DNA from 4 places in the Bacillus sp. 5RYD7K genome. Region 1 is predicted to be linked to each of the others. Evidence: riboswitches for the same ligand, from Rfam matches in the RefSeq annotation. Region 1 holds a riboswitch; each other region holds the start of a gene.
The links. A riboswitch is a leader RNA that binds a small molecule or an ion and turns the genes downstream of it on or off. The one in region 1 is predicted to bind thiamine pyrophosphate.

Region 2: it holds a riboswitch for thiamine pyrophosphate, as region 1 does, so the genes downstream of both, ACQE26_RS17125 (ECF transporter S component) here and thiC (phosphomethylpyrimidine synthase ThiC) in region 1, are expected to answer to the same signal.
Region 3: it holds a riboswitch for thiamine pyrophosphate, as region 1 does, so the genes downstream of both, tenA (thiaminase II) here and thiC (phosphomethylpyrimidine synthase ThiC) in region 1, are expected to answer to the same signal.
Region 4: it holds a riboswitch for thiamine pyrophosphate, as region 1 does, so the genes downstream of both, ACQE26_RS16095 (acetylornithine deacetylase) here and thiC (phosphomethylpyrimidine synthase ThiC) in region 1, are expected to answer to the same signal.

The regions. Positions count from the first base shown of each region.
Region 1 covers NZ_CP191200.1:3,926,876-3,935,126, forward strand. Annotated here, with positions in the region: gene ACQE26_RS19290 (ABC transporter permease) at 1-456, opposite strand, end outside; gene ACQE26_RS19295 (ABC transporter substrate-binding protein) at 523-2,250, opposite strand; gene ACQE26_RS19300 (FbpB family small basic protein) at 2,247-2,432, opposite strand; gene ACQE26_RS19305 (FAD-binding oxidoreductase) at 2,687-4,042, shown strand; gene thiC (phosphomethylpyrimidine synthase ThiC) at 4,086-5,858, opposite strand; TPP riboswitch at 5,981-6,091, opposite strand; partial or broken gene ACQE26_RS19315 (Type 1 glutamine amidotransferase-like domain-containing protein) at 6,141-6,395, opposite strand; partial or broken gene ACQE26_RS19320 (Na+/H+ antiporter NhaC family protein) at 6,515-6,684, opposite strand; tRNA gene ACQE26_RS19325 (tRNA-Leu) at 6,782-6,863, opposite strand; tRNA gene ACQE26_RS19330 (tRNA-Leu) at 7,109-7,197, opposite strand; tRNA gene ACQE26_RS19335 (tRNA-Cys) at 7,205-7,275, opposite strand; tRNA gene ACQE26_RS19340 (tRNA-Gly) at 7,282-7,356, opposite strand; tRNA gene ACQE26_RS19345 (tRNA-Gln) at 7,408-7,479, opposite strand; tRNA gene ACQE26_RS19350 (tRNA-His) at 7,489-7,564, opposite strand; tRNA gene ACQE26_RS19355 (tRNA-Trp) at 7,594-7,667, opposite strand; tRNA gene ACQE26_RS19360 (tRNA-Tyr) at 7,678-7,762, opposite strand; tRNA gene ACQE26_RS19365 (tRNA-Thr) at 7,774-7,846, opposite strand; tRNA gene ACQE26_RS19370 (tRNA-Phe) at 7,850-7,925, opposite strand; tRNA gene ACQE26_RS19375 (tRNA-Asp) at 7,938-8,014, opposite strand; tRNA gene ACQE26_RS19380 (tRNA-Met) at 8,021-8,097, opposite strand; tRNA gene ACQE26_RS19385 (tRNA-Val) at 8,105-8,180, opposite strand; tRNA gene ACQE26_RS19390 (tRNA-Glu) at 8,191-8,251, opposite strand, start outside.
Region 2 covers NZ_CP191200.1:3,530,078-3,536,576, forward strand. Annotated here, with positions in the region: gene ACQE26_RS17115 (transcriptional regulator SplA domain-containing protein) at 84-221, opposite strand; gene ACQE26_RS17120 (glycosyl hydrolase family 18 protein) at 313-1,575, opposite strand; TPP riboswitch at 1,724-1,837, shown strand; gene ACQE26_RS17125 (ECF transporter S component) at 2,019-2,618, shown strand; gene ACQE26_RS17130 (ABC transporter ATP-binding protein) at 2,605-4,242, shown strand; gene thiX (HMP/thiamine ABC transporter permease ThiX) at 4,217-4,978, shown strand; gene ACQE26_RS17140 (STAS domain-containing protein) at 5,024-5,857, opposite strand; gene isp (serine protease Isp) at 6,077-6,499, shown strand, end outside.
Region 3 covers NZ_CP191200.1:3,667,013-3,675,263, reverse strand. Annotated here, with positions in the region: gene ACQE26_RS17975 (monovalent cation:proton antiporter family protein) at 1-1,192, shown strand, start outside; TPP riboswitch at 1,245-1,353, shown strand; gene tenA (thiaminase II) at 1,439-2,146, shown strand; gene tenI (thiazole tautomerase TenI) at 2,124-2,732, shown strand; gene thiO (glycine oxidase ThiO) at 2,725-3,834, shown strand; gene thiS (sulfur carrier protein ThiS) at 3,831-4,034, shown strand; gene thiG (thiazole synthase) at 4,031-4,801, shown strand; gene ACQE26_RS17945 (thiazole biosynthesis adenylyltransferase ThiF) at 4,798-5,808, shown strand; gene thiD (bifunctional hydroxymethylpyrimidine kinase/phosphomethylpyrimidine kinase) at 5,831-6,643, shown strand; gene fabI (enoyl-ACP reductase FabI) at 6,773-7,549, shown strand; gene ACQE26_RS17930 (CotO family spore coat protein) at 7,647-8,228, shown strand.
Region 4 covers NZ_CP191200.1:3,281,664-3,289,914, reverse strand. Annotated here, with positions in the region: gene ACQE26_RS16120 (S8 family serine peptidase) at 1-1,841, shown strand, start outside; gene spoIIGA (sigma-E processing peptidase SpoIIGA) at 2,057-2,986, shown strand; gene sigE (RNA polymerase sporulation sigma factor SigE) at 3,044-3,763, shown strand; gene sigG (RNA polymerase sporulation sigma factor SigG) at 3,904-4,686, shown strand; gene ACQE26_RS16100 (ABC transporter ATP-binding protein) at 4,814-5,611, shown strand; TPP riboswitch at 5,616-5,724, shown strand; gene ACQE26_RS16095 (acetylornithine deacetylase) at 5,797-7,077, shown strand; gene ACQE26_RS16090 (YlmC/YmxH family sporulation protein) at 7,138-7,389, shown strand; gene pgeF (peptidoglycan editing factor PgeF) at 7,542-8,251, shown strand, end outside.

The sequences.
Region 1 (8,251 bases):
CCATTTTATAAACAGAAGGCTGATAAAAAAAGACGGGAACGCCATGGAAGCAATCACAAAAAATGTTACGATCCCGTCAAACCATGAGTATTTCCTGACAGCGGATATGACACCCGTTATCATCGCGGCAGACCATGTGACAAGCAAAGCCAAAAACGCGACAAAAAACGAATTCCAGACATATTTCTGAAGCAGTGACAGGACGTTTTCCTGATACTTCAAAGAGAATCCCAAATCTCCGCTGAGCACATTGCCGAGCCACGTCACATAACGCTGCCAAATCGGCTGATCCAGGCCGTAAAGCGCTTTTAGCTCCTTCGCCCTCTCCGGGGTCAGGTTGACATTGGAATCAATGTAATCGCCCGGCAGCATCGCGAATAAGAAAAAAATAATAAAGGACGTACCGAATAAGATCACAAGCATTTGAATGAACCGTTCTGCGGCATACCGTTTCACAAAAAGCCTCTCCCTTCCGCTGAAAGGGCAAAATACCCTGGATACCGGGTATTTTGCGCCATTGTTCTACTGAATTGACACGTTTGAGAGACTCGAACTGATTCCCGAATAATTGTCAGACTCAAGCCCTTTTATTTTTCCGCTGACCGCCCTTGCGCTCTGACGGTAATGAATCAGAATGTAAGGCGGGTTTTCCCCGAGCTCCCGGTACAGCTGGTGATAAATCTCTTTTCTTTTGCTGATATCAAGCGTGCCGGCTCCTTTCTCGATCAGCCGGTCCGCTTTCGGATTGGAATACCCCGTCACATTATTGGGATGGCCGGAAGCAAGCTTTTCCACCGTGTCATTCGGATCAAGAATCTGCGAGGTGGAAACGGCGGCAAGATCGTACTGTTTATCATTTATTTTCGCTACCTCTGTATTAAAATCCATCACTTCCGGTTTTAATGAGATTCCGATGTCCGCGTAATTTTCTTTCGCGATCGGGATGAAATCATCATCCGCTTTAGACGTGTAATAGCTGATTTCAAGCTTTTTGCCGTTTTTTTCACGCACGCCGTCTTTCCCCGTTTTCCAGCCTGCTTCATCAAGAAGCTTCTTGGCTTTTTCCGGATTAAACGTGTACGGATTGACTCCTTTGTCATCATAAGCCCACGAAACCGGAGACACCGGCACATTAGCGACTTCTCCGTAATGTTTAAAGCGGACATCGACGATTTTCTGACGGTCCAGGCCGTAAATAAGCGCTTGAGACACTTTCTTATCCTGAAAAGGCGGACGCTTATGATTCACGTACACAAGCCCGTAATCATTCACGACCGAGACGCTTATATTCGCAAAACCGAGGCTTTTTAAATGCTCAACCGTATCATCATCAGGAGAAAATGAAGCGTAATCAAGATCACCCGTTTCAAACAGCTGAAGAGAAGTTGACGGATCAATAATTTTATAAATCAGCTTTTCTGTTTTCGGTTTTCCGGAATAATAGTGTTTATTAGCCTGATAGCGTATTTCCTGTCCCGGGAGGTATTCTGTAAATTGATAAGGCCCCGCTCCGAGCGGTTTGGCATAAAGCTCTTTTAAATAGTCCAGTTTGCCGAACCGATAATTCTTTCCGTAGTAAGCTTCCGACAGCACCTGCCCGCCTAAAAGAAGCAGCGACTTCGCACTGACTTTCTCAGTCGTGATTTTAATGGTTCTGTCATCAAGGACGCGAATGCCCTCTATCGTCTTTGCTTTTCCTTCTTTATAAGCCTTGCCGCCTTTAATATAGGCCGTGGTGATATCTTCATAGCCTGCGTAAGCGGGATCATGCAGCAGTGTTAAAGTGAATGCGGCATCCTTTGCGGTGAGCGGCGAACCATCACTGAAAACGAGATTTTTTCTTAAGCGGAACGTGTAGGTAAGCTGATCTTTGGAAATAGTCCAGCTTTCAGCAAGTGCCGGTGCGGGCTTACCCGTTTTATCCAGCTTGACTAACGGTTCAAAAATAGGATCTGTCGCATTTCCATCCCAGCCGTTTTCATAAAAGTACGGCAGAAACACTCCCCCCGGCGCGGAAATCCCCGCAACAAAAGTGTCCGTTCTGGCTTTCGATTTAACGGGAAGCGCCTCCGGATGAGAAGCTTTAAATTTCTTTGTTTTGACATGGGCGATACGCGTTTCCTGTTTTTTATCCGCCGCAGAAGACGGTTCTTCTCCGGCACTCCCTAACGCGCACCCTGATAACATGAATGATACCGACAGCGCGAGTATGATGCCCGTTGTTTTCATCCTCAAAGTGTTCCCCTTCATTTTGATCGAACCCCCGCATGCTTTTCATCTATCTTTATATAAATCTGCTCCATCTGTTCCTCATTTCTCATAATCTCCCGTTTGTTTTTCTCCACAAGCAATTCGAAATTCAATGTGTGTTTTCTGTACTTTTTTCGCTTTTTACTTTTTTTGCGCACATGTGATGCCTTTTTTAACGCCACTTTTCATCCCTCCGCTTTTCATCCAATGGCTTTCACGCAAAAAAAGGCCCTTATCTGTTTACAAGATAAGAGCCTTCGGTGATCCGATCAGCCAACGTTTGGAAATATGTACTGACTATGTTAATTCATACAATCCCTACCTGTCAACTATAATTTAAAATATCGTTTCATTCCGGGGGTTTTCCTCATACACTCTCTTATTTTTCCGCATATGTTAGAAGAAATAACAGATCCCGATGAAAGAGAGTGAGAGTGTGGAAAAGACAACATTGACCGGGCGCATCGTCAGAAAAGATGACCCCGACTATAATGAAGCAAGAACCAATATCAATTTAAGCCTGCAAAGATATCCGGACATCATTGTGTTTTGCCAAAACAAACATGATGCCGTCAATGCACTGAGATGGGCGCGTGAGAATAACGTGCCTTTCCGCATCAGAGGCGGAAGACACAGCTACGAGAATTTTTCCCTGTTAAATGACGGGCTTGTCATTGATCTCAGTGAAATGAAGAAAATAAGAGTGAATAAAGATAAGCGGCTGGTCTCGATTGAAGCGGGTGCCGATTTGGGAGAAGTGTACCGGACACTCTGGCGGTACGGCTTGACTCTTCCCGCGGGAACCATTGCAAATGTGGGAATCACGGGGCTGGCGCTCGGAGGAGGAATCGGATATTTAACAAGGGCTGCCGGCCTGACTTGCGATCGTCTCCTCCAACTCGAGATGATCACAGCAGACGAAAAAGCGGGTGCTGAATTGATAACAGTCAACCGCTCAAAGCATCCTGATTTATTTTGGGCGTCTCAGGGCGGAGGCGGCGGCAACTTCGGCATTGTCACATCCATGGTGTTTAAAGCCGTGCCGATCTCGTACGTGACTGTTTTTTCTGTCACTTGGGGCTGGGATGATTTCGAAGAGGTATTTAATATGTGGCAGCGCTGGGCTCCATTTACAGATAACCGGCTTACTTCATCCATTCAGTTTTGGCCTAAAGAAGTCAACCGCATAGAAGCGCTCGGCCAATTTATCGGAACAAAAAATGAGCTGAAAGAACTGCTGGCTCCGTTAATGAAAGCGGGAAACCCGACAAGCGGCATGGTCAAGACAGTTCCGTTTATCAGAGCGGCAGCCTTTTTTAACAGCCCGGGAGGCAATGAGCCGCAAAAGATGAAGCGGTCAGGCTCCTTTATTGAAAAACCATTGTCCACACGCGCAATTTCTGCTTTAAAATACTACTTGGAGCACGCTCCGAATAAAAACGCCAGTGTCTGGCAGCAATCTCTCGGCGGGGCGGCCGGACGGATCGCTCCGGATCAAACGGCATTCTACTATCGCGACGCAATCATTGCCCAGGAATATATAACAAACTGGACATCTCCTGAAGAGGAAAGACAAAACGTCCGCTGGATCGAAGAGCTGAGAACGTCTCTTTCAAGAGAAACGATGGGGGATTACGTAAATTGGCCTGATATAGACATCAGAAACTGGCTGCGGACATATTACGGAGGAAATGTCGACCGCCTCCGCCAAGTCAAAACGAAGTATGACCCGGAAAACGTATTCCGCTTTGAGCAGAGCATTCCGCCGTTTCGCCGGTCACCGTTTTTCTAAAAAAAGATGAAGATGGTCACACTCCATCCTCATCTTTTCTTTTTTATTGATATAAATGGCTTCCCTTCTCGACAAACTCTTTTGCTTTTTCTTTTAATCCTTCATTGAGGGCGTCGTCTTCAGTCAGACCGTTTTCTTTCGCATAATCGCGAATATCCTGAGAAATTCTCATGCTGCAGAACTTCGGGCCGCACATCGAACAGAAGTGAGCCGTTTTTGCGCCTTCAGCCGGCAGCGTTTCATCGTGATATTCCATTGCTCTTTCAGGATCAAGCGACAAATGAAATTGATCGCGCCACCGGAATTCAAACCGCGCCTTAGATAGAGCGTCATCCCGGATCTGAGCACCCGGATGCCCTTTGGCAAGGTCTGCCGCATGGGCCGCGATTTTATACGTAATGACTCCCTCTCTTACATCATTACGATTCGGCAGGCCCAAATGCTCCTTCGGCGTGACATAACAAAGCATCGCCGTCCCGTACCAGCCGATCATCGCCGCGCCGATCGCCGAAGTAATATGGTCATAGCCCGGAGCGATATCAGTCGTTAATGGGCCGAGTGTATAAAAAGGCGCCTCTTTACAAATTTCCAGCTGTTTGTCCATGTTCTCTTTAATTTTATGCATCGGCACATGACCCGGTCCTTCGATCATCACTTGCACATCGTGCTTCCACGCGATTTCCGTCAATTCTCCGAGAGTCTCCAATTCCGCAAACTGCGCTTCATCATTAGCATCCGCAATCGAGCCGGGACGCAGCCCATCTCCAAGAGAAAATGCAATATCATACGTCTTCATAATTTCACAGATTTCTTCAAAGTGCGTGTACAGAAAGCTTTCCTGATGGTGAGCCAGGCACCATTGCGCCATAATCGCCCCGCCGCGGGATACGATTCCCGTCGTGCGTTTAGCCGTTAACGGGACGTAACGAAGCAATACGCCGGCATGGATGGTGAAATAATCCACGCCTTGCTCCGCCTGCTCAATCAATGTGTCTCGATAAATGTCCCACGTTAAATCCTCAGCGATGCCGTTTACTTTTTCAAGCGCCTGGTAAATCGGCACCGTCCCCACAGGTACGGGGCAATTGCGGATGATCCATTCACGTGTCGTATGAATATCTTTCCCGGTGGATAAGTCCATCATCGTATCGGCGCCCCAGCGAATCGCCCACGTCATTTTTTCAACTTCTTCTTCAATAGAAGATGTAACAGCTGAGTTGCCGATATTGGCATTGATTTTCACATGAAAATTCCTGCCGATAATCATCGGTTCACTTTCAGGATGATTAATATTTGACGGAATGATCGCCCGGCCGCTGGCTACCTCGTCTCTGACAAATTCGGGAGACACATGCTCGCGAATTGCGATAAACTCCATTTCCGGCGTAATGATGCCTTTTCTCGCATAATGCAATTGTGTCACATTTTTCCCTGCCTTGGCCCGCAGCGGTTTCCGCTGTAAACCGGGATATTCGGCGGCACGGCCCTCTTTTTTATAGCCGTTGTCCTCAGGTTTCACGGTCCGTCCGTTATATTCCTCCACATCGCCGCGCTTTGTAATCCACTTTGTGCGGAGCGGCTTCAGACCTTCATGAATTTGAATTTGTACATCCGGGTCTGTATACGGTCCGCTCGTATCATAAACACGGACCGGCGGGTTCTCCTCTTCCCCGAACGCCCCCGTTGTCGGACTAAGGCTGATTTCCCGCATCGGCACTCGTATGTCAGGCGAAGAACCCTTTACATAAACCTTTTTACTGCCTGAAAAACTCGACATAATAGAAATGTTCGCTTGCTGTACTGATTGATTTTGCATACAAATCTCTCCCTTATCCATTTGAATAACAGAACCAAGCTCAGCACCAGCACAAAAAAACCGGATTCATTGGAGAACCCGGTTTTGCAGTCAGAAAGAAACTATTATTGTTTTCCTCAACAATAATAAAACCTTTACTTCCCCACGCTGGTACGAACCAGATCAGGTCCAAAGGGTTAAGAAGCCGCCGCTTCTCTCTCAGCCCGATCAGACGGGCACCCCCAGTAACTATTAATTTCGGTTTCATCGTAACATAATTTGCATAGAAAAAAAAGTATATTATCAAGATTCAGATAACAGAGTGACTGGAAGCTCTGTTTCCCTTACGCCTTCTTCAGTATCAAAAACCCTGTAACCTTTTGCTGTTTCCCGGGAAGAGACAGACCGGAACAGCTGACCGTTTTTATAATGAAGCGCAGCGCCGTCATCAGCGGCATAGCCCTCCTGAAGTTTGTTTTCTGAAATCAGACGGTGATACACCGGCCGGCGCTCCGCTTCTCCGTCATAGTGAGGACAAAAGCTTCCATGGAAAACCCCCCGCCGCCCATTGCAATAATCTGCTTCAACGTCATCACCTCTTTTTTCTCAAGTATAACAGCTCATTAAAAAGGCGGTATTCCGTTTTGGATACCGCCTTTTTAATATTTTTCGCATTGCTATCTGAAAAATGAAAAGACACCGTATAAAATAACAGAGATCCCCGCAGCAATAAGTGCTGGAACAAGCTTCGAACGAGCATATTTCACAACATGTTCCGCTGGCAAACACGGCCCCGACCGCTAATAATAAACTGGTATGGGATCTGAACCGCCAGCGTTACCCCGAGTAAGATATAACCGCCCGCAGGCTTATCATTTTTCACAAGCCTTGGAGGATATTTTCATACAACAAAAAAGGCTTCTACATATGTAGAAGCCTTTTTATACCGGTGGCCGGGGTCGAACCGGCACTCCAGAAGGAACACGATTTTGAGTCGTGCGCGTCTGCCAATTCCGCCACACCGGCATGTAATACGTCGTGTTCAACCGACGTATATAAATATAACATGTATTTTATAAAGTGTCAACGGTTTTAGTGAAGTTTTTTTAATGGTAATGCAGTATACCCGATACAAGCAAGAAACTTATATTCATAGTCTTGACGCTTTTATTATATAAAAAAAGTGATCTGCAATATGCAAATCACTCTCATATATGTTTTGTAATATAAAAATTGATGACCAATTTAACATGTTGCGTCCTAAGTTAAATTGGTGCCGAGGGCCGGACTTGAACCGGCACGGTAGTCACCTACCGCAGGATTTTAAGTCCTGTGTGTCTGCCAATTCCACCACCCCGGCAAAAGAAAGGCGACACCCGGATTCGAACCGGGGATAAAGGTTTTGCAGACCTCTGCCTTACCACTTGGCTATGCCGCCGTAATTTGGAGCGGAAGACGGGATTCGAACCCGCGACCCCCACCTTGGCAAGGTGGTGTTCTACCACTGAACTACTTCCGCAGCATGTAAAGAACTTAATACATCTTATGCAGTTATTTCAAAAAAATGCAACTGGGCTAGCTGGATTCGAACCAACGCATGACGGAGTCAAAGTCCGTTGCCTTACCGCTTGGCTATAGCCCAATGATAATATGGGGCGATTGATGGGAATCGAACCCACGAGTGCCAGAGCCACAATCTGGTGCGTTAACCACTTCGCCACAACCGCCATAATCTAAAGATGAATAAATAATATAGTGGCAGGGGCAGTAGGAATCGAACCCACACCGGAGGTTTTGGAGACCTCTGTTCTACCGTTAAACTATGCCCCTATTTATAAAATGGTGGAGGGGGGCAGATTCGAACTGCCGAACCCTGAGGGAGCGGATTTACAGTCCGCCGCGTTTAGCCACTTCGCTACCCCTCCATCATTTAGAGTGCCGGCCAGAGGACTTGAACCCCCAACCTACTGATTACAAGTCAGTTGCTCTACCAATTGAGCTAGGCCGGCAAATGGTGGCTCGGGACGGAATCGAACCGCCGACACACGGATTTTCAGTCCGTTGCTCTACCAACTGAGCTACCGAGCCTTTTTATATAAATGGCGGTCCGGACGGGACTCGAACCCGCGACCTCCTGCGTGACAGGCAGGCATTCTAACCAACTGAACTACCGGACCATTTTTTGGTTGCGGGGGCAGGATTTGAACCTGCGACCTTCGGGTTATGAGCCCGACGAGCTACCGAACTGCTCCACCCCGCGATGATAATGGTGGAGGATGACGGGCTCGAACCGCCGACCCTCTGCTTGTAAGGCAGATGCTCTCCCAGCTGAGCTAATCCTCCATCATATAAGTGACCCGTACGGGATTCGAACCCGTGTTACCGCCGTGAAAGGGCGGTGTCTTAACCGCTTG
Region 2 (6,499 bases), 400 kb from region 1:
CAGAAAAAAAAGGAATGTGTCAACCTTTAAATTGTTATTTCAGCATATGCCTATAAAATAAACGGAATAAAGGCATAAAGCCCTTATTCCGGCAAATCGTTTTCATCCTCTTCTGAAAGTAAATGATAGGATTCATGCAGCATGAGCGCGTATTCCCCTTCTTTTGTCGGGTGCGGTACATACTCAGCCTCGTTGATATATTGCTCTTCCCTTTTCTTCACAGAACAGACCTCCTTTTCAACTTTAGATTGTCCAAAAGAAGATCCGTTATCATAAGAAAGAAAAACTCTCCGAAAAAGCGGGATAATGCGGTTATATCTTTCGGATGGTGAAAAAGTTCCGCAACAGCCACGGACCCGGTTTGAAACCGAGCGTTAATTGCCACGCGCCGATCGCCTGCAGTCCGAATTCCCGCACGAGAACCATTTTTTCACTCATGCTCCGCACATCCTCGAACCATACTTCATGCGTTCTTCCATTTTCATCCGTATACCGGAAGTAAGGGGAACGATCCCTCTGAGAGTAGCGGATCACTGATTGATATTTCATGGCGGTTTCCATGGCGCGCTGATTGGAGATCGCCGATCCGATCGTCCCGGGGCGGTACGGAATCACCCAATCATATCCGTACAGCGGTACACCGAGAATCACCTTTCTTCTCGGCACTCTGCTGATGGCAAAATTGATGGTTTCTCTGACCTCCGTCAAAGGCGCTACGGGTCCCGGCTCACTGCCGGCGTGGTGCCAGTCGTACGCCATGATGAACATATAATCGACGACGGCTCCGATTCCGCCGTAATCATATCCCCTCAGCCACGGCACCGCTTCATTTGTTTTCGCCGGAACCGATATCGTTAGCGCGAGCTGGTGCTCTGAGAGCCGGGTTTTTAACTGCCGGAGAAATCCTGTAAACAGGTCCCGGTCGGCTTCCCTGATCCGTTCAAAATCAATATTTACACCGCCGTATCCCTTTCTTACGGTCAGGTAGACGATATTAGTGACGAGGTTCGTTCTCGCCGTCGGGTTCTGCAGGACTTGATGGGCTAATTCCGGGCTGAACCCTCCTTCTGTCAGATTCGTGATAACCGCAAGCGGCCGCACTCTGTTTTGCCATGTGGTTTCTATCGCGGTTCTGTCGTTTAAATCATTCATGATATCTCCGTTTGGGCCAAAATGATATTCAAACAAAGAAATCGCCGATGAATAGGGTGCAAAATCATTAATGAGCTCTCTGTCCGCTTCAGGTGTCCGAATGACGTAAAATTGCAGGGTTCCCGCCAAATAGTTGGAGATATCCGGAATTCTCACTTTTAAACCCGGCCGCAGCCGGTTCGGCGGAATATCCGGGTTTGCCTGCATCAGCTGCATCTGCGGCACATAAGTCTTACTTGCGATAACGGCATACGTATCATTCGGCTGAACCGTATATTCATTAAGAGGGATTAAAAGCGCCTGCCCCGGAACGATATTCGTTTCCTCAAGCCCGTTGACGCTTCTGATGCTGTCAACAGGGTATCCGTACTTTCTGCTGATGGAAAATAACGAGTCGCCAGACTGCACTGTATGAACAAACATAGATGTCCTCCGTTTCCTTTTGATCAAAAGGGCTCTTCTTATCTTTATGAATGATCTTCCGGTCCGATTCCAAACTCTGTTTAGAGAAAGGCTGTTTACAAATCAGATATGATCAACTATGATGATGTCATCATAAAAAACTGTATAGGAAAAGCACTAGGGGTGCTGTTATCGGCTGAGATAAAACATGCGGCAGGCGTGTTTTGATCCCTTATAACCCGATCTGGATAATACCAGCGTGGGGAAGTGCAGATTGACCGGAGCGCAGGGTTTTTTCCATGCGTTTTCGTTCTGCTGCTGCATATTCCCTCGGATATGCAGTTTTTTATTTTTCATTAAAAAACGGGGGAGGACACTGCAATATGAAACTTACGATCAATCGTCTTTCGTAAAATCAACTCTTTCATACATACGACTATCCGATAAGAAAGCAGGAGATCACAATGAAAAATTGGAAAATGAGAGAAATTGTCGTCATGTCCGTCATCAGTGTTGTATTCGCTGTCGTTTATTTATTATCAACTCATGCAAGCAATATAGCGGCAGGGTTTTTCGGCCGGATGAGCTACGAACCGATTTACGGTATTTGGTTTATCGTCTCGGTGATTGCCGCCTACATTATTCAAAAACCGGGAGCGGCGCTTGTTTCTGAAATCATCGCCGCGTTTGTAGAGTGTTTACTCGGAAATCCGTCAGGGCCGATGGTGATTCTGATCGGCATCGCGCAGGGAATCGGTGCAGAAGCGGTCTTTTTTGCGACACGCTGGCGGGTGTATACCCTGCCCGTGCTCCTTTTATCCGGTATGGGGTCTTCTGTTGCGAGCTTCATTTATGACTTGTTCATTTCCGGATACTCTGTTTTGAATCCGGGTTTATTAGTTGTCATGCTTCTCATCCGCCTGGTCTCAGGTGCGCTTCTTGCCGGCCTTCTCGGCAAAGCAATCAGTGATGCGCTGGCTTACACAGGGGTGCTGAACGGCATGGCGCTCGGAAAAGAATTCAAGAAGAAAAAGAAACAGGTGAACCAAGATGCAGGCATCTGAACCCCTTCTATCGGTCCGCCGTCTTACCTTTTCTTATGAGCAGGATGAGAAGCCTGTTTTTCAAGACGTGTCATTTCAGCTCCGCAAAGGAGAACGGGTTTTATTGCTCGGGCCGAGCGGATGCGGTAAAAGCTCGCTCGCACTTTGTTTAAACGGTCTGTATCCGGAAGCCTGCGATGCAGTTCAAACGGGAACCGTTTCCTTATACGGAACACATCTTTCGGACCTGTCAGAACCCGCCGCCCGATCCATCGGCGTCGTGTTTCAAGATCCGGATCAGCAGTTTTGCATGCTGACGGTTGAAGATGAAATAGCCTTCGGTCTGGAAAATTTGCAATATACAAAAGAAGAGATGGACTCAATTATTGAGGACGTTTTGGAAAAATTAGAAATCACTCATCTGAAAACACGGACGATCGCCTCGCTGTCAGGCGGTTCAAAACAAAAGGTCGCGCTCGCTTGTATCATTGCGATGGAACCGGAACTCATTATTTTAGACGAACCGACGGCACAGCTTGATCCATATTCCGTGCGGGAATTGGTGCGGCTGATCAAAGAACTGCAGGCCGAAAAAGGCTTCGGACTTCTCGTTATCGAGCATCAGCTTGATCATTGGGCGCCATGGATAGACAGGACGATTGTCCTTGACGGAACGGGTCAGAAGGTGATGGACGGAGAGACCGACGCGATCTTTGAAACAAAACTTGAAGAGCTGACGCAGCTCGGCATTCCGATTCCGCGGGTGATCTCATTGCAGAAGCACGTCAGCATCCCTTTTACATTGTGCAAGGAAAGACTGTTTCAAGAACCTGTACCGCCCTTTCCCGGCCCCCGGCCCGCCGCGCTTTCGGCAGAGGACGCGCTGAGTGTTCACGGGCTGTCATTCACAAGAGGAACGGACACCATTTTTCAAGACGTGAGCTTTTCCGTAAAAAAAGGGTCAATCACCGCGATTGCCGGCCCTAACGGAACCGGAAAATCCACGCTCCTGTCCGCCGCGGCCAAGCTCATCCGCCCTGTGAGCGGAGACATCAAAATAGACGGCAGACCGGTAGATTCCTATTCGGAAAAAGAGCTTCGGCGCCTGATGGGGTATGTTTTCCAAAATCCTGAACACCAGTTTGTCACAGATTCCGTCATTCAAGAGCTCTTGTTCGGCTTTGAAAACGGTCAAGCCGCAAAGGAGAAAGCTCTTCAGCTCTTAACCCGGTTCGGCCTGAGACGCTATGCCTCACAGCATCCGTTCTCTTTAAGCCAAGGACAAAAGCGCAGGCTCAGCGTCGCGACGATGCTTATGCATCAGGTGAAAGTTTTGCTGCTTGATGAACCGACTTTCGGGCAGGACGCAAAAACGGCGCGTGAGTGCATGCTGATGCTTCAGGAGATCCAAAAGGAAGGAACGGCTGTTTTAATGGTGACACATAATATGGAGCTCGTCTCAGATTATGCCGATTCGATCCTTGTGCTCTGCGGCACGAAGCTGGTGTACCGCGGAACGCCGGACTCATTGTTTTCCGATCATATCGGAATCGCGGAGCGGGCGCATTTAGCTTTGCCGCTGCGGTATGAATGGATGAAACACGACAGGAGGCGGAGAAATGAACCTGCGGCTGGAGGCTGTTAACCCGTCAATTAAGGCGGCGGCTGTTTTGTTATGCGTCATTATGCTGTCGTTTATTTATAACCCGTACACGCCTGCTTTGTTTTATATTATCATTGCCGGAGGCGTCCTCTTGGCGGGACGTGTGCCGCTGAAAAAATGGCTGCTGTTTACGGTTCCATTTGTCATTCTTGCCTTCGGATCTTTATGGACAGCCGCCGTATTCGGACACGTCCCGACAACCGAAAGCAATCTGTTGTTTAAGCTCGGACCGATTGCCGTCAACAGTGATAATGCGACGCTCGGGATTTCTATCGCGTTTCGTATTTTATGTTTTTCCGCTTTGTCGATGATGTTTCTTTTCACAACCGATCCGATTCTGTTTATGCTCAGTCTGATTCAGCAATGTAAGCTCCCGCCGAAGCTTGCTTACGGCGTGATCGCCGGGTTCCGGTTTCTTCCTCTTCTGAAAGATGAAATCCTGATTATCAGACAGGCGCACAGAATCAGAGGCGCGGCATCTGATTCCGGGCTGAAAGGAAAGCTCTTTGCCTTCAGGCGCTTTACCATCCCGCTTTTGGCAGGCGCCATCAGAAAGGCGGAACGCACAGCGATCGCAATGGAATCTAAAGGCTTTACAGGGAGCCGAAACCGCACGTTTTACAGAACGGTTACTGTGCGCCGCGCCGACTGGTTCTTTTTCATGCTCGTGCTCCTTTTATTCGGCGCAAGCTGTCTCATTTCACTGTTGTTTGTATAAAAACAGGCCGCCGGAGTGATTCGGCAGCCTGTTTTTATATGTATGTTACTGATGATAATTGAGAGCCTGGGCGAGGTTGGATTTAATCGTAATATCCGAGAAATTAATGCCGAGCTGTACGGCGGTTTGGGCAATTTCCGGCCTGATCCCGGATAAAGTGGACGAAACGCCGATCAGGTTCAGCGCCTCAATTAATTTAAAAATCTGGTGCGCCACCATTGTATCGACAACCACTACGCCCGACAAGTCGATTAACAGATGCTCAATCAGCCGGTTTGCACATGTACTCAGCGTATTTTCAAGAATGTATTTGGCGCGTTCCGTGTCAATATTGCCGACAAGCGGCAGAAGCCCCGTCCGATTGCTCAGCGTAATAACCGGCGAGCTTAATTCTAAAATCATTTCTCTTTGCGCATTCAGCTGCATTTTCGAATTATATTCGGCGTGATCGACAAATGTGTAAATCGTAAAATCAAATACTTGAACGATTAAATTCTCCCATCTCTTCCTTTCTCCCTCGGCAAACGAAGATTCATGTTTATCGGCAAACGCATCATAATAACTGATGTACAGTCTCCGGTTTCTCATGAATTCACGAACCACATACTGGACCGGGGTATCCAGATGCTTCTGGTCTTTCGCAAGCTCAATCACCCATCGCTCGAACTCTTCTAAAAATTCTTTTTCCGGCATGATATACATTTTATTAATATACCGGTAAAATTCTTTATCTTGCTCCATCAGCTCTTCTATGATGACGGGATTTGTCAAAGAGTAAATCGAATTCGGATCCGAATCTTCCATCGTTTCAATCCATTCTTTCGCAATTTGATCCACCCGTTCGGAAAAATAGTCGTACAATGCTTCATTTATCTTCATACCTCTTCTCCTTTCCCATTTCCAATTATAGCGTCAGCTGATGCCGAATCAAAATAAAAGCCGTTGAACCATCCAATTATTTGAAATTATTTAGTGCAATAGATTGCGCCTTTTTTATCAAAATGCTTCAAATGACTCTTCCCGAACGGCATAATCTGCCATAAAATAGTAGCAACACCCTTGAATCCACTCGCAAGCATAAAAAAGGAGGGCTTTTTTATGAATGGTGAAATGCGGTTGATTCCTTATGTCACGGATGAGCAGATCATGGATGTGAACGAGCTTCCTGAGGGTATTAAAGTGATTAAGGCGCCAGAATTGTGGGCAAAAGGGTTTAAAGGAAAGGATATTAAAATCGCGGTGCTTGATACAGGCTGCGACATTAATCATCCTGATTTGAAAGACCGGGTTATCGGCGGAAAAAACTTCACCGATGATGACGAAGGCAAAGAAGACGCGATTTCCGATTACAACGGCCACGGGACACATGTTTCCGGAACGATTGCCGCCAATGATTCAAACGGCGGAATTTCAGGTGTTGCGCCGGAAGCGAGCCTTTTAATCGTTAAAGTTCTCGGCGGTCAAAACGGCAGCGGCAAATACGAATGGATTATTAACGGCATCAACTACGCCGTTGAACAA
Region 3 (8,251 bases), 260 kb from region 1:
TGTGCAGTCGATGTCTAAAGGCACCGTCCAGATCGGCACGCGAGCCATTTTTACACTGATTATCGTGCTTGTCGCTTTATCGGAATCTCTCGGGGCGGAAAATATTCTCGGTGCATTTTTAGCAGGCGTTTTGGTATCGCTTCTGTCGCCGAATAAAGAAATGGTGGAGCAGCTGGATTCATTCGGCTACGGGTTTTTAATTCCGATCTTTTTCGTCATGGTCGGGGTAAAGCTGGACATATGGACGCTTTTCCAAGATCCGAAAACATTGACGATGATTCCGCTGCTTCTGCTGGCGCTGTTTATCAGCAAAATGTTCCCGGTGTTTTATTTAAAGAAATGGTATGACAAAAGAACCGTGTTTGCTTCGGGGTTTTTGCTGACTTCTACGCTGTCGCTTGTTATCGCGGCGGCTACGATCGGAGAAAGGCTTCACATTATCAGCGCCAATATGTCCGGCGCGCTGACTTTGGTTGCGGTTATCGCCAGCATCATCTCACCGATCGGCTTTAAAAAATTATTCAAGCGGCAAAGTGCGCCGCAGGAAAAAAAGCGCATTACATTTATCGGCGCCAACCAAATGACGCTTCCGGTGACGCTGGAGCTGCCTGATGAGGAATATGATGTGCGGGTCGTCCATGTGTATCAGGAAAATGCCGGGGAAAAGCTTGCGGAATCCGTTTTTTCTGTTGAAACGATTTCTGATTACGAGCCCGGCACGCTTGAGTCGCACGGTATTTTTAAAACGGATATTCTTGTCGTGGCGACGGGAAATGAAGATGTGAACGCTGAAATCGCCTTAATGGCGAAAGAGAAAGGGACTGAGCGTATCATCGCAAGCGTCGGCTCGGTTGAACATGAAACAAAACTGAAGGAAGAGGGCATCAGTATTTTTTCTATCCTTCTGTCTACAAAGACGCTCTTGCGCGCATTAATTGAGGCGCCGGGCGTGATGAACCTTCTGACGAATGAAGAGTCTTCGCTTTATCAGATCAATCTGGAAAACACAGCGTATGACGGCATTATTCTGCGCGAATTTCCGCTGATGGGCGATGTGATTTTCGTCCGGATTTTCAGAGGTGTGGACAGCATCGTTCCGCACGGGGACACGAGGCTGAAAACAGGAGACCGTCTCATCGTTACGGGCTCGCGCAACTACGTGTCGGAGCTGAGAAAAATCCTTGAAGCTTGACCAAATTGCATTTCGTGATAAGATAGAAGGCATAACAAGTAAATGATAATCGTATGACCACTAGGGGTGTCCTTCATAAGGGCTGAGATAAAAGTGAGACTTTTAGACCCTCATAACTTGAACAGGTTCAGACCTGCGTAGGGAAGTGGAGCGGTATTTTTTGGGTTCCTTTTATCCAGATAAATTCCAAACCACTTTTCCGATGCGGGAAAGTGGTTTTTTTATTTTATCAGGGGGGAAAACTTTATGACATTTTCTGAAGAATGCAGACTGGCGGCAGCCGAATGGTGGGACGGAAGCTTTGTTCATCCGTTTGTAACAGGGATCGGTGACGGAAGCCTGCCGTTAGATCGTTTCAGTTATTATGTGCTGCAAGATTCCTACTACTTGACGCATTTTGCAAAAGTTCAGGCGTTTGCAGCCGCATATGCCGAAGACTTGTTTACGACGGGAAGGATGGCGGGCCACGCTCAGGGCACATATGAAGCGGAAATGGCGCTGCACCGCGAATTTACGGAGCTTTTAGGGATTACAGAAGAAGAGCGTGCGGCATTTAAGCCGGCACCGACAGCCTATTCTTATACGTCTCATATGTACAGATCGGTGATGAGCGGCCGTTTTGGAGAAATTTTAGCCGCGCTTCTGCCCTGCTATTGGCTTTATTATGAAGTTGGCGAACGCTTAAAGGAATGCAAACCGGAACATCCGATTTACGAAAAATGGATCAGTACATACGGCGGAGACTGGTTCAGACAGCAGGTCGAAGAACAGATCAGCCGTTTTGACGAGATTGCTGAAAACAGCACAGAGGAAATCCGCGCGAAAATGAAAGAGAATTTTGTGATTTCAAGCTATTATGAATATCAATTTTGGGGAATGGCTTATCAAAAAGAAGGCTGGTCGGAGAAGGGCGGAAAAGAGGTGGAGTCCTTTGGAGCTGCACGCCGTAACTGATAATCGCAAACCCGTTGCCGAGCTGGCCGAGGATATTCTATCGATTCAGCGCGAAGTGAGCTTTATCCATATCCGTGAGCGGGGCAAAACAGCGGGAGAGATCATGCAGCTTTTGTCACTGTTGAAAAAAGGCGGTGCGGATAAGGACAAATTGATCATCAATGATCGGGCAGATATCGCGCTTTTTGCCAATATACAACGTGTTCAGCTTCCGTCCAGCAGCTTTTCCGTAAAGCAGGTGCGGAGCAGATTTCCCCATCTCCATATCGGACGTTCGGTTCATTCACTGCAAGAAGCCGTCCAAGCTGAAAAAGAAGATGCGGATTACGTGGTGTTCGGCCATGTGTTTGAAACGGAATGTAAACAAGGACTTGAGGCAAGAGGCATCGGCCTGCTTTCAGATATCACACGTACGCTTTCCATCCCCGTCATTGCAATCGGCGGAATGACACTGCAGACGATCGGGCTCACAAAGCAGGCGAAACCGGACGGAATTGCCGTTATGTCGGGCATTTTCTCAGCTGAAAACCCTGAGGAGGCGGCAAAACGGTATGCACGCGCGGTGAGGGGGGCTGATGATGAATAAGCACTATGATACGGCGGTTATCGGGGGCGGAATTATCGGATGCGCCATTTCTTATGAGCTGGCGAAGATGCAGCAGAACGTTGTCTTGTTTGAAGACGGAGCAATCGGCCGAAAAACGACAAGCGCTGCGGCGGGAATGCTTGGCGCTCATGCGGAATGTGAAAACCGTGATGCGTTTTTTGATTTTGCTATGCACAGCCAAAGGCTGTATGATGCGGCAGGGCAAGAGCTTGAGGAAGCCAGCGGCATTAACATCAGGCGCCATAACGGCGGAATGCTTAAATTGGCGTATACAGAAGAAGACATGACCCGTTTACGGAAGATGGATGATTTACCTTCCGTCACTTGGCTCTCAGCAGAAGAGGTTCTTGAAAAAGAGTCTTACGCTTCAAAGGACATTCTCGGCGCATATTTTATAAAAGACGATGTCCATGTCGAACCTTACTATGTTTGCAAAGCGTATGCAAAAGGGGCGCGGCGTTATGGCGCTGACATATATGAGCATACACAAGTCACTTCCGTAAAACGGATGAACGGGGAATACTGCATCACAACGTCCGGCGGGGATGTTTATGCTGACAAAGTCGCAGTTGCAAGCGGTGTATGGAGCGGCCGGTTTTTCAGCCAGCTTGGCTTGGGACAGCCTTTTTTCCCTGTGAAAGGAGAATGCCTCTCTGTGTGGAATGACGAAATCCCGCTGACCAAAACCCTTTACCATAATCAAAGTTATGTCGTTCCGAGAAAAAGCGGGCGGCTTGTCATCGGCGCCACGATGAAACGGGGCGACTGGAGCGACACGCCTGACGTCGGCGGGATTGAGGCTATCATTGCGAAAGCGAAAACCATGCTGCCCGCCATTGAACATATGAAAATAGACCGGTTTTGGGCGGGGCTCAGGCCGGGAACAAAAGACGGAAAGCCGTTTATCGGGCGGCATCCTGATAACAGCGGCATCATATTCGCCGCCGGCCATTTTCGAAACGGCATCTTGCTAGCTCCGGCAACGGCTGAAATGGTGCGGGATATGATCCTGGGAAGACAGGTTAAACATGAATGGGAAGAAGCGTTTCGAATTGATCGCAAGGAGGCTGTTCAAATATGATCCTTCAGCTGAACGGAAAACAAATTGATTGGAATCGAAAAGAGGGGACGGTTCAGGATTTGCTTGAATCGTATCAGCTTGATCAAAGAATCGTAGTTGTAGAAAGAAATAAAGAAATCATCGAAAAAAAGAATTATGAAAACACAAGTTTGTGTGATCGCGATGTCATCGAAATTGTCCATTTTGTAGGAGGCGGATGAGGATGTTAACAATAGGCGGAAAACAGTTTCAGTCAAGATTGCTGTTAGGCACGGGAAAATATCCGAGTTTTGAGATTCAGAAAGAGGCGGTGGCTGTCTCGGAATCAGATATTTTAACCTTTGCGGTGCGGCGGATGAATATCTTTGAACAGTCTCAGCCAAACTTTCTCGAACAGCTTGATTTGTCTAAGTACACGCTTCTGCCGAATACGGCCGGTGCCGCAACGGCTGAAGAGGCGGTCAGAATCGCCAGGCTTGCTAAAGCTTCAGGGCTTTGTGACATGATAAAAGTGGAAGTCATCGGATGCAGCCGGTCACTTTTGCCTGATCCGGTTGAAACGCTGAAAGCATCAGAGCAGCTGCTTGAAGAGGGATTTATCGTTCTTCCGTATACGTCAGATGATGTCGTGCTCGCAAGGCGTCTTGAGGAGCTCGGAGTCCATGCTATTATGCCGGGCGCTTCACCGATCGGTTCAGGCCAGGGAATTTTAAATCCGCTGAATCTGTCCTTCATCATTGAACAGGCGAAAGTTCCGGTCATTGTCGATGCCGGCATTGGTTCTTCAAAAGACGCTGCCTGCGCGATGGAGCTGGGAGCGGACGGCGTGTTATTAAATACCGCCGTGTCAGGCGCTGATGATCCGGTCAAAATGGCCCGGGCGATGAAGCTTGCCGTAGAAGCGGGCCGCCTTTCTTATGAAGCCGGGCGGATTCCGGTGAAAGATTACGGAACTGCAAGCAGTCCGCGGGACGGTCTTCCGGTATGACGGACAGATATTCCAGACAGGAGCTGTATCAGCCGATCGGTCCCTCCGGACAGGAGAAGCTCCGGTCGTCTCATGCCGTGATTATCGGCGCGGGTGCGCTTGGCGCGGCAAATGCGGAGATGCTTGTCAGAGCAGGGGTCGGGAAGGTAACGATCGCTGACAGAGATTATGTGGAGTGGAGTAATCTCCAGCGCCAGCAGCTTTATACCGAAGATGACGTCAGACAGGAAATGCCGAAAGCCGCGGCAGCTGAAAAGCGGCTTACATCCATAAACAGCGATGTAGATGTGAAGGGATTTGTCATGGATGTCACTGCGGAAAACGCACCCGGACTGATTTGTGACGCATCTCTTATCATTGACGCGACTGACAACTTTGAAACGAGGCTGATTGTGAACGATGCGGCTGTACAGAAAGGAGTTTCTTTTCTGTACGGCGCCTGTGTCGGCAGCTACGGACTCTCCTTTACCGTCATTCCCGGGGTCACGCCGTGCCTTCACTGTCTGCTTGAGACATTGCCTTTAGGCGGTATGACATGTGATACGGCGGGAATTATCAGTCCGGCTGTATTACAGACGGCTGTTTTTCAGACTGCAGACGCGCTGAAGCTGTTAACGGGCGGACCTGTTGAGCATGTTCTCCGTTCGTTTGATTTGTGGAAAAATGAACGGTCCGAAATAAACGTTGCCCGTCTCAAGAAAGCTGATTGCCCGAGCTGCGGCACAAACGATTTTCCGTTTTTATCTTACGAGAATCAGTCAAAAGCGGCTGTTCTGTGCGGGAGAAACACGGTACAGATCAGAACGGGAATCTCAGAGCCGTTTGACCTGCAAAGGCTTTCGGGACAGCTCAGACGGGCCGGGCTTGACGTTTCGGCCAATCCGTATTTAATTTCTTTCCGCACAGACAGTTTCAAGATGGTTCTGTTTCGTGACGGCAGAGCATTCATTCACGGCACAAGCGACATCAGCAGAGCGAAATCTTTTTATCATAAATGGATCGGATAATGCGAAAGGAGAGAAAAACAGCATGAGCATTTGCAAAGCATTGACGATTGCCGGGTCAGATTCAGGAGGAGGGGCCGGTATACAGGCGGACCTGAAAACTTTTCAGGAGCTCGGCGTCTTCGGGATGTCAGCCATTACAGCGGTAACCGCCCAGAATACATTGGGTGTTCACGGCATCTACCCGCTCACCCGGGAAGCGCTCGGCAGCCAGATCGACGCGGTGGCGGAAGATCTGCGGCCTGATGCGATAAAAACGGGAATGCTGTGGAGCGCGGAGATGATTGCGGAAATTGCGGAAAAAATGGATCAGTACAGACTGGAGCATCTCATCACCGATCCCGTCATGATTGCCAAAGGAGGCGCATCCCTGCTGCGTGAGGAAGCACAGGCCGCGTTAAAAGAGCTGTTAATTCCGCGCAGTTATGCGATTACGCCGAATGTTCCGGAAGCTGAGGCATTGACCGGAATGGAAATCCGTACGTTTGAAGACCGGAAAAAAGCGGCCGAACGCCTTTGCCAGCTTGGCGCAAAGAACGTCATCATAAAGGGCGGACATCAGCCTGAACAGGGAAAAATCGTTGATTTATTATTTGACGGTTCATCTTTTACCGGAATCAGTCACGCCTATATTGACACGAAACATACCCACGGAACGGGCTGTACATTTGCGGCTGCGCTGACGGCGGAAACCGCAAAAGGAAAACATATTCAAGCCGCTTTTGAGACAGCCGCCAACTTTGTGCGTGAAGCCGTGGAACATACGCTCAGCATCGGAGCGGGACACGGGCCGACAAATCATTTTGCCTATAAAAGAAACAGTCTGCAGACGAGATAAAAAGAGACCGCTTCAACACCCGGCGGTCTTTTTCCCATGCTTTCAATCTGGACAAGGTTATGATATGATAAAAATTATGATCAGGTACTAAATTATGTCTTTAAGACGATTACAGGAGGCTTTATACATATGAATTTCTCACTAGAAGGCCGCAACATCGTTGTGATGGGCGTTGCCAATAAACGCAGTATCGCCTGGGGAATCGCCCGCTCGCTTCACGAAGCCGGAGCGCGCCTCATTTTTACTTACGCAGGGGAGCGATTGGAAAAATCAGTTCATGACCTTGCGGCTACATTAGAAAGAAATGATTCTCTCATCCTTCCGTGTGATGTGACAAATGACGCTGAGATCGAAACTTGCTTTGCGAGCATTAAAGAGCAGGTCGGCGTGATTCACGGCATTGCGCACTGCATCGCGTTTGCAAACAAAGAGGAGCTTGTCGGTGAATATTTAAATACGAACCGTGAGGGATTCCTGCTTGCGCATAACATCAGTTCTTACTCTCTGACAGCGGTCGCAAAAGCGGCTCGTCCGATCATGACTGAAGGCGGCAGCATCGTCACACTCACTTACCTCGGCGGCGAGCGCGTCGTTTCAAACTATAACGTAATGGGTGTTGCAAAAGCGTCTCTTGATGCAAGTGTCAGATATTTAGCGGCTGACTTAGGAAAAGAAAACATCCGCGTCAACAGCATTTCAGCAGGACCGATCCGTACGCTTTCTGCAAAAGGAATCAGTGATTTCAATTCTATCCTGAAAGAAATCGAAGAGCGCGCGCCGCTGCGCCGCACGACAACACCTGAAGAAGTGGGTGACACGGCCGCATTCTTGTTCAGTGATCTGTCAAGAGGCATCACGGGCGAAAATCTTCACGTTGATTCCGGTTTCCATATTACCGCACGTTAATTGACAAGCAATCCCTTTTTAGGGATTGCTTTTTCTTTCTTCTGATTTTAATCATTCCGTCATATAGATAAAACATGACAGAATCGGAGGGATGAAGATGTCAAAACAAAACAGAAACGCGGACAAAAAACCGCTCATGTATATTGTGCAGCCGGATTATTCAGACACGCAATCATCAATGCAGGATATATTAATCAAAAGGAAAACACCTCAGCCGCCAATAGAAGAGCCCGCTCACGGAAAGCAGGAGGAAAAAAGTAAAGCTCAGCCTGTCGAAGCAGCGCCTGCCGAATCAGAAAAGCAGACACCTGAACAGCACAGCCGCACAGAGGAAGCCGCACAAGAAGTTCCGGCTCAAGTGCAGGATGCTGCTGAGCCCGACGCCGCAGAAAAAGAGCCTGAAGCGGTTCACAATGACGCCTCGGAGGAGAGGGTTCCGCCAAAGCGCGTGAAAAAGCCGATGAGCAGAATGTCTATTCTTGAAAAAATTGATTTCTTAACGAAACTGCCGCATAATATGCCCCGGGCGCTTTGTTTGATAGAAGCCAACGGGAAAACTTACAGAGGCGTAATCGTCGGCAGAAAAAATGATGCCATCTATTTGAGGACGACGAGCAACGGTGCGCCTGCGGAGCTTGCCATCAGCGATATCACCTCGCTGCATCCGCTCGGTTTTTAACCATACAAAAAGCTGCCTGAATT
Region 4 (8,251 bases), 650 kb from region 1:
CGAAACTGGCCAAACCGGCGGTAAAATCATCCGGAAAACCGGTGAAACGTGAAACGAATCTCCTGCCGCTCAGAGCGCAAATCAGTGTCGCCGAGACGGGGAAATCCGTGTATTCCGACCCCGCAACCGGAAGCTACAGCCTGTCTCATAAAGCGGGAAACTATACGCTGAAAGCCGAGGCATACGGATTTAAACCCGCTGCAAAACAAGTTTCTGTTCAAGCAGACAAAACCGCACAGGCAGACTTTACACTGGAGCAAATGCCGTCCGGTACGTTAAAAGGAACCATCACCAATCAGTCGACAGGCGAACCGGTGGAAGGGGCCGCGCTTTATGTAGTGGAGGACGCTGCAATTGAGCCTGCGGTGACAAATGATAAAGGGGAATATTCGTTTCAGGCGTATGAAGGCAAATACACCATTAAAGTAGCCGCAAAAGGCTTTTACAACAGCGAATTTTCTGTTGACATCAAAGGGGATGCTGAAAAAAACGCCAAGCTTAAGCCGTATATCGGCTATGAAGGGGAAATTGCCTATGATAACGGGACTGAAGAAGCCGGCCTGTCCTATTTTAAGGCAGGCAGCAAATCTGCCGTTAAGATGACGCTTAAAGACGGAAAAGAACACGGTATGCTGACGGGAGGCCTCTTTAAATTTTGGGGCGCGGACTGGCCTGATCCGGGCGGTACCGAATTTCAGGCAGAAGTATATGATGCATCAGGCCCTGACGGGAGCCCGGGCAGCAAAATTGCCGGCCCGTTCCAAGCTGAAGCGCTTCGAAACGGAGAATGGACCAAAGTGGATCTCAGCTCAAAAGGAATCGAGGTCGGAAAGGATTTTTATCTTGTGCTCCGCCAGACGAAACCTGATCCTTATTCACCTGCCCTGTCATCTGACGACGGCAGTCCATATTCGAACAGAAACTGGCAATACCTCGACGGCAGCTGGTCAAAAGCCGATAAATCAGATGGAAACTTTATGATCAGGGCTTTAGTCGACTACGAAGCTTCCGTGCCTGACATCACGTCGCCTGATGACCGGTCATTTACAAACAAGAAGTCAATCACGGTGAAAGGAACGGCTTCACCAAGAACTGCAGTCCGCCTGACCAATAACGGTAAAACCGCCGCTGAAACGAAAGCAGATGCAGACGGCCATTTCCAGGCTGATGTCACACTGCGTAAAGATGCCAATCGGCTGACGGCGGCATCTGTGACGGACAAGGGATCAACCGATGAGTCACGCCCTGTCACGGTCATACTCGATCAGGATAAGCCGGATGTGACGATTGACAGTCCGGCAAACGGAGATAAAACAAATAAAGAAGCGGTGACTGTAAAAGGAAAAGCTTACGATAACCATCTAAAATGGGTGAAGGTGAACGGCAAAAAGGCCGAGGTGAGTGACGGCTCTTATCAAGCAAGAATCCTTTTGGAAAACGGCAGCAACGAAATCAAAGTCACGGCCTCAGACGAAGCGGGTAACAAAACAACAAAAAAGACGGTGATTGATGTCAATTATAACGCTCCCGTCATCTCCGGATTGGTTCCCGGAGCGGATAAAGAATTAAAAGCCGGAGAATCAGTGAAAATCGCTTTTTCAAGCGGGAAGAAATTAGACGCCTCATTCGTGATCCGTATGCCTCTGACAAACGCCCGGGCAGGGACTCAAAACGCGACGGAGCTTCCGCTGAGAGAAATTTCTCCGGGACGATATGAGGGTTACTGGACGGCGACTTCTTCCATCAAAGCAAGCGGAGCAAAAATTGATGTTATTGCAAGAGATGATTATGGAAATGAAACGAGACAGACAGCAAAAGGAAAACTTTATATCAATGAGTAAAACAGAGCGCTGCCGGGACACGGCAGCGCTTTTTTGGCTGAGATGGTCAATAGGAAATCAATCTCTTCGACCCTCGACAAATAAAACGGTTATCCCTTAAAAATTGTACTTTCCCCTCAACATTAATTGACAGACTTTCCCACAGAGCTTGCTTTATACTTATGAAACAAGAGAGAGAAACAGATATGTAAGACAAAAGAGGAAAGGGGTCAGATGTGAAAATCTATCTGGATGTCATTTGGCTGTTGAACTTTTGTTTTGATTCTCTTTTGCTTTTATTAACCGCCTTTATTTTAAAACGCCAGGTGAAAAAAAGAAGAGTGGCCGCCGGCGGTTGCATCGGATCAGCCATTGTGCTTCTGATGTTTACGCCTGTTTCTCCCTTTGTGGAGCATCCGGCGGGAAAAATGGCATTTTCAGTTGTCATCGTGCTTACGGCTTTTGGCTTTAAACGATTTCGGTACTTTTTTCAAAATTTGTTCGCCTTTTATTTCGCGACCTTTCTCGTCGGCGGGGGAATGATCGGCGTACATTCCCTGCTGCAGACAGAATCAATTGTAGAACACGGCGCTATGGTCACGAGCCAGACCGGCTTCGGCGACCCGATCAGCTGGATATTTGTTGTCATCGGATTTCCGGCCGTATGGTTTTTTTCGAAAAAGAGAATCGAAGACATCGAGACGAAGTCCATTCAGTACGATGAACTTGTCATGGTTCAGGCAGAATTCAGCGGGCAGACAATCCGCGCAAAAGGCCTGGTGGATTCCGGGAATCAGCTTTATGATCCGCTGACAAAAACGCCGGTCATGATCCTTCACATTGACAAATTCGCTCCGATTCTCAGTGAAAAGGAAACGGACATCATCAAATCTGCCAGTCCGCTTGAAGTGATAGAGCAGCTTGATGATTCGTTCCGTCATGCGGATAAGCTGAGGCTGATTCCATACAGGGGCGTCGGTCAGGACAATCAATTTTTACTCTGTTTAAAGCCGGATTACGTCACGATTATAACGAAAGACGAGATGATCGCATGTGAAAAATGCCTGATCGGCATCAGCGCGAAACCATTATCAGCGGATGGTGAATTTGACGGAATCGTTCACCCGAAGATGCTGACCGGGAAGGCTGTGAAGCATGTATCCTGACGAAAAGTCTGTTATTCATCATACTCAAAACGCATTGTATTTAGAAGGGGGAGGAAGATGAAAAAACTTAAGCTGCGTCTGACTTATTTATGGTATAAATGGCTGATGAAACTCGGACTGAAAAGTGATGAAGTATATTACATAGGAGGGAGCGAAGCGCTGCCGCCGCCTTTGTCTAAAGAAGAGGAGCAGGTGCTCTTATTAAAGCTGCCGAGCGGGGATCAGGCGGCGCGGGCCATCCTGATTGAGAGAAACTTACGCCTTGTCGTTTACATTGCCCGCAAATTCGAAAACACCGGCATCAATATCGAGGACTTAATCAGCATCGGCACAATCGGTTTAATCAAAGCGGTAAACACGTTTAATCCGGAAAAGAAAATCAAACTCGCAACCTACGCGTCACGATGTATTGAAAACGAAATTTTAATGTACTTGCGCCGAAACAATAAAATCCGTTCAGAGGTGTCCTTTGATGAACCGCTGAACATTGATTGGGACGGAAACGAACTGCTGCTTTCGGATGTGCTCGGCACAGATGATGATATTATTACAAAAGACATTGAAGCCAATGTGGATAAAAAACTTTTGAAAAAAGCGCTTGAGCAATTAAATGATAGAGAAAAGCAGATCATGGAACTGCGATTCGGGCTTGTCGGTGAAGAAGAAAAAACACAAAAAGATGTAGCCGACATGATGGGGATTTCACAATCTTATATCTCCCGGCTCGAAAAGCGGATTATTAAAAGACTGAGAAAAGAGTTTAACAAAATGGTGTAAAATTTTTTCCATCTGACAGTCCTTACTGCTGCAAGGATTGCCGGTGCCGGATGTTTATTTCTGTAAAATGGCGGTGCATATTTTTCCCACCCGAGGAGATACTTAACGTTGTACAGCAGCTCCTAGTGGGAGGGAAAAACGTGTCAAGAAATAAAGTCGAAATTTGCGGGGTGGATACCTCCAAATTACCGGTACTCAAGAATGAAGAGATGAGAAAGCTGTTTAAGCAATTGCAGGATGAGGGCGATGATTCAGCGAGGGAAAAGCTTGTAAACGGCAACCTGCGCCTTGTCTTAAGCGTCATTCAGAGGTTTAACAACAGAGGAGAGTATGTTGATGACTTATTTCAGGTCGGCTGCATCGGACTAATGAAATCCATTGATAATTTTGACCTAAGCCATAATGTTAAGTTTTCAACATACGCTGTACCGATGATTATCGGAGAAATCCGCAGATATTTGCGGGATAACAATCCGATCCGCGTCTCGAGGTCGCTTCGCGATATCGCATATAAAGCGCTTCAAGTAAGGGAGCGGTTAATCAGTGAGACAAGCAGGGAGCCGACAGCAGAGGAAATCGCCAAAGTTCTTGAAGTGCCCCATGAAGAAATTGTGTTTGCCCTTGACGCCATCCAAGATCCGGTATCACTGTTTGAGCCGATTTATAATGACGGCGGCGATCCGATTTACGTGATGGACCAGATCAGCGATGAGCGCAATAAGGATACACAATGGATTGAGGAGCTCGCTCTGAAAGAAGGCATGAGAAGACTGAACGAACGGGAAAAAATGATTTTGCGAAAACGCTTTTTCCAGGGGAAAACCCAAATGGAAGTCGCAGAAGAAATCGGCATATCCCAAGCTCAGGTCTCAAGGCTTGAAAAGGCAGCCATTAAACAAATGAATAAGAATATCCATCAATAACGGAGAAAGCCTTTAAACATTGTTTTAAAGGCTTTTTTCGTGCGCCGGTTTACGTTTGCGAAAAAGTGATGTATTCTAATGTGTAAAAGTTTTAAGAAAATTGAAACAAATAAACGGGGGAACTGCAATGATTTTACAGCTGGACAATGTGTCATTAAAAAGAAACGGCCAATGGATTTTGAAAGATATCAACTGGCGCGTTGAGAAAAACGAAAATTGGGTGCTGTTCGGACTGAACGGAGCCGGAAAAACAGCCTTGCTGAATATGTTATGTTCTTATTACTTTCCCACTTCAGGAGAGATGCAGGTGCTCGGCCATCAATTCGGCAAAACAGAGCTCGGTGACAGGCTCAGAAAAAAAATCGGTCTTGTTTCAGCGGGTCTTCAGCACAAATTATATGCCGCGGATTCTGCTTTTGAAATCGCCCTCAGCGGCGCGTACGCTTCAATCGGGCTTTACGAAACGCCGAGTGAACAAGTGAGGGAAAAAGCGATCGGTCTTCTGAAGGATTTAGGCGCCATCAGTTTCGCGGACAGACGGTATGAAACGTTATCTCAGGGGGAAAGGCAAAGAGCGCTGATTGCGCGGGCGCTTATGGCTGATCCGGAACTGCTGATTTTGGATGAGCCCGTGACGGGTCTCGATTTTATGGCAAGAGAGCAGCTGCTGGATACGATAACGTCGATCGCTGAAAAAGAAAATGCGCCGTCCATCCTTTATGTCACTCATCATGCTGAAGAAATTCTGCCGGTATTTGATCAGGCGCTGCTTTTAAAACAAGGCGAGGTGTTCGCTGCCGGGAAAATCAAGGACATGCTTTCTGACGAGCGGCTTACAGCGTTTTTCGATATGCCTGTCAATGTCTTATGGAACAACGGCCGTCCATTTTTAACGTGTGCAAAAGCGGCATCATCCGTCAAATAAAATCAATTCACCCTGGGGGTGCTGCTGACATGCAGCTGAGAGAGATGTTAGTCTCAACCCTTAACGGACCTGATCCGGATCATGCCGGCGGAGGGAAGCGGTGAAAAAAAGCGGAGGAAAGTCCGTTTTTACCCGTTTCATTGGATGAAACGGGTTTTTTAATACAGCAAAAGGAGAGATGTTCAATGAACCAGCTTGACATGCTGCTGCAGCAGGCGGATAAACGGCGGGGCGATTTAATACATATTGCTGAAAGGTTGATCGCCTTTCCGACACCGGCTCCGCCTGCAAGAAATACAGCAGATGCTCAGAAGTGGGTGGCCGGATTTTTAAAAGAAATGGGCTGCTCGGTCGATATGTGGGATGTGTATCCGGAAGATCCGAACGTAGTCGGTGTTTTAAAAGGGACAGATTCAAGCGGGCATCAAAGCCTGATTTTAAACGGACACATTGACGTAGCCGAAGTCAGGGATGAAGACTGGGACTCTGACCCGTTTCAGCCGCTCGTTAAAGCCGGCATGCTGATCGGAAGAGGCGCCGCTGATATGAAAGGCGGATTGGCGTGTGTTCTTTTTTCTCTGAAGCTGATCCATGATGCCGGCATTGAGCTTCCGGGCGACCTCATTGTACAGTCTGTGATCGGAGAAGAAGTCGGCGAGGCGGGGACGCTGGAATGCTGCAAACGCGGCTATCACGCGGATTTTGCGGTTGTCGCGGATACGAGCAGCCTGCATATTCAAGGGCAGGGCGGAGTCATCACCGGCTGGATAGAATTGAAAAGCAAACAAACATTTCATGACGGCATGAGGCGCAATATGATTCATGCGGGCGGAGGCACATTCGGAGCGAGCGCAATCGAAAAAATGGCGAAAATCATCACTGCCTTGGGAGAGCTGGAACGCCACTGGGCGGTAACGAAAAGCTATCCCGGCTTTTCACCAGGCACCAATACGATCAACCCCGCCGTTATTGAAGGGGGAAGGCACGCAGCGTTTGTCGCCGATGAATGCCGATTATGGATTACCGTCCACTTTTACCCGAACGAAACGCACGAACAAGCTGTGGCAGAAATCGAAGACTATATCAATCGTGTCTCTGACGGTGATCTGTGGCTCAGGGAAAACAGGCCGGTGTTCAAATGGGGCGGGTCTTCCATGATTGAAGACAGAGGAGAGGTGTTCCCGGCGCTGGAAATCGACCCGAACCATCCGGCCGTTTCTGTTCTGGCGGAATCGCACTCAGCCGTCAAACAACAGGAGCCCGTCATCGATGTTTCCCAAACCGTAACAGACGGAGGATGGCTTTATCATGCCGGGATTCCAAGCGTCATATACGGACCCGGCGATTTAAAAAACGCCCATTCCGTAAACGAAGAAGTGTCCGTCGATGAGCTGATGGACTATACGAAAATCATGCTGAGATTTATCCACACCTGGTGCAGCCGCAAAAAAGATTGCCCGATGTGACAAGGTTCAGCCCGGCCGCTCATATAATAGGAAAAAGAACGGGCAAAGGGCGTGATACAAATGATCAGCATATCTGAATTTCAAATAAAAGATGTAGTAAACGTGTCGAACGGAAAAAAACTCGGAAGCATCGGTGATATTGATATTAACGTGACAACGGGAAAAATTCAGGCGATTATTTTAGGCGGCAGCGGAAAAGTTCTCGGTTTTTTCGGAAAAGAAGAGGAAATGATCATTCCTTGGCGAAATATAGTTAAAATTGGGGAAGATGTCATCTTAGTGCGTGTAAACGAACCAAAGGGGGGAGCATAATCCTCCCTTTACTTGTAAAAAGCCGGAAATCTCAATGTTTCCGGCACATTTATTTATTTCATTTTTCAATCAGCCGCTAAACGTATGCTTAAAATTGTGTTAAAATGAGTGGGAAATTCGCTTTTTAATGTTTGTCGAAAGGTTGGATCTTCATGAATACATATCACCCGTTTAGTTTTACCACCCCCTCGGCACTCATGATAGAAGACTGGAACTGTGTGAATCAGCATAACACAAAGGTCATCGCCGGATTCACAACGAAAAACGGCGGTGTCAGCAATCCTCCGTATGAGTCATTAAATACCGGATTGCACGTCCGGGACGAAGCTCATGATGTTGTGAAAAACCGTGAAATCATAGCGTCCTTATGCGGTACTGATCTGGATTCCTGGGTATTCGCCGATCAGACACATGAAAACCGCGTCCGATGCGTGACAGCGGGAGATAAAGGAAAAGGGGCGAGAGACTATTCCTCCGCATTCCGCGGGACTGACGGGCTCTATACGAAAGATACGGATCTTTTTTTGGGCCTGTGTTTTGCAGACTGTGTGCCTTTGTATTTTTATGACCCGGTGAAATCCATAATCGGCGCTGCCCATGCCGGATGGAAGGGGACGGTCAGACAAATCGGGCGCATCATGACGGAACGCTGGGTAAACGAAGAAGGTTCCCGCTTAACAGATATTCAGGCCGTCATCGGTCCGTCCATCAGCGCGGACAGCTATACCGTCGACGACCGCGTCATCAATGAAGTCCGGGCGCTGCCGTTTTCCGCAGAATCCGCCATACGCGAAACGGAAAAAGGCCGGTATCAGCTTGATTTAAAAGAGGTCAACCGCCTTCTTCTGATACATTGCGGCAT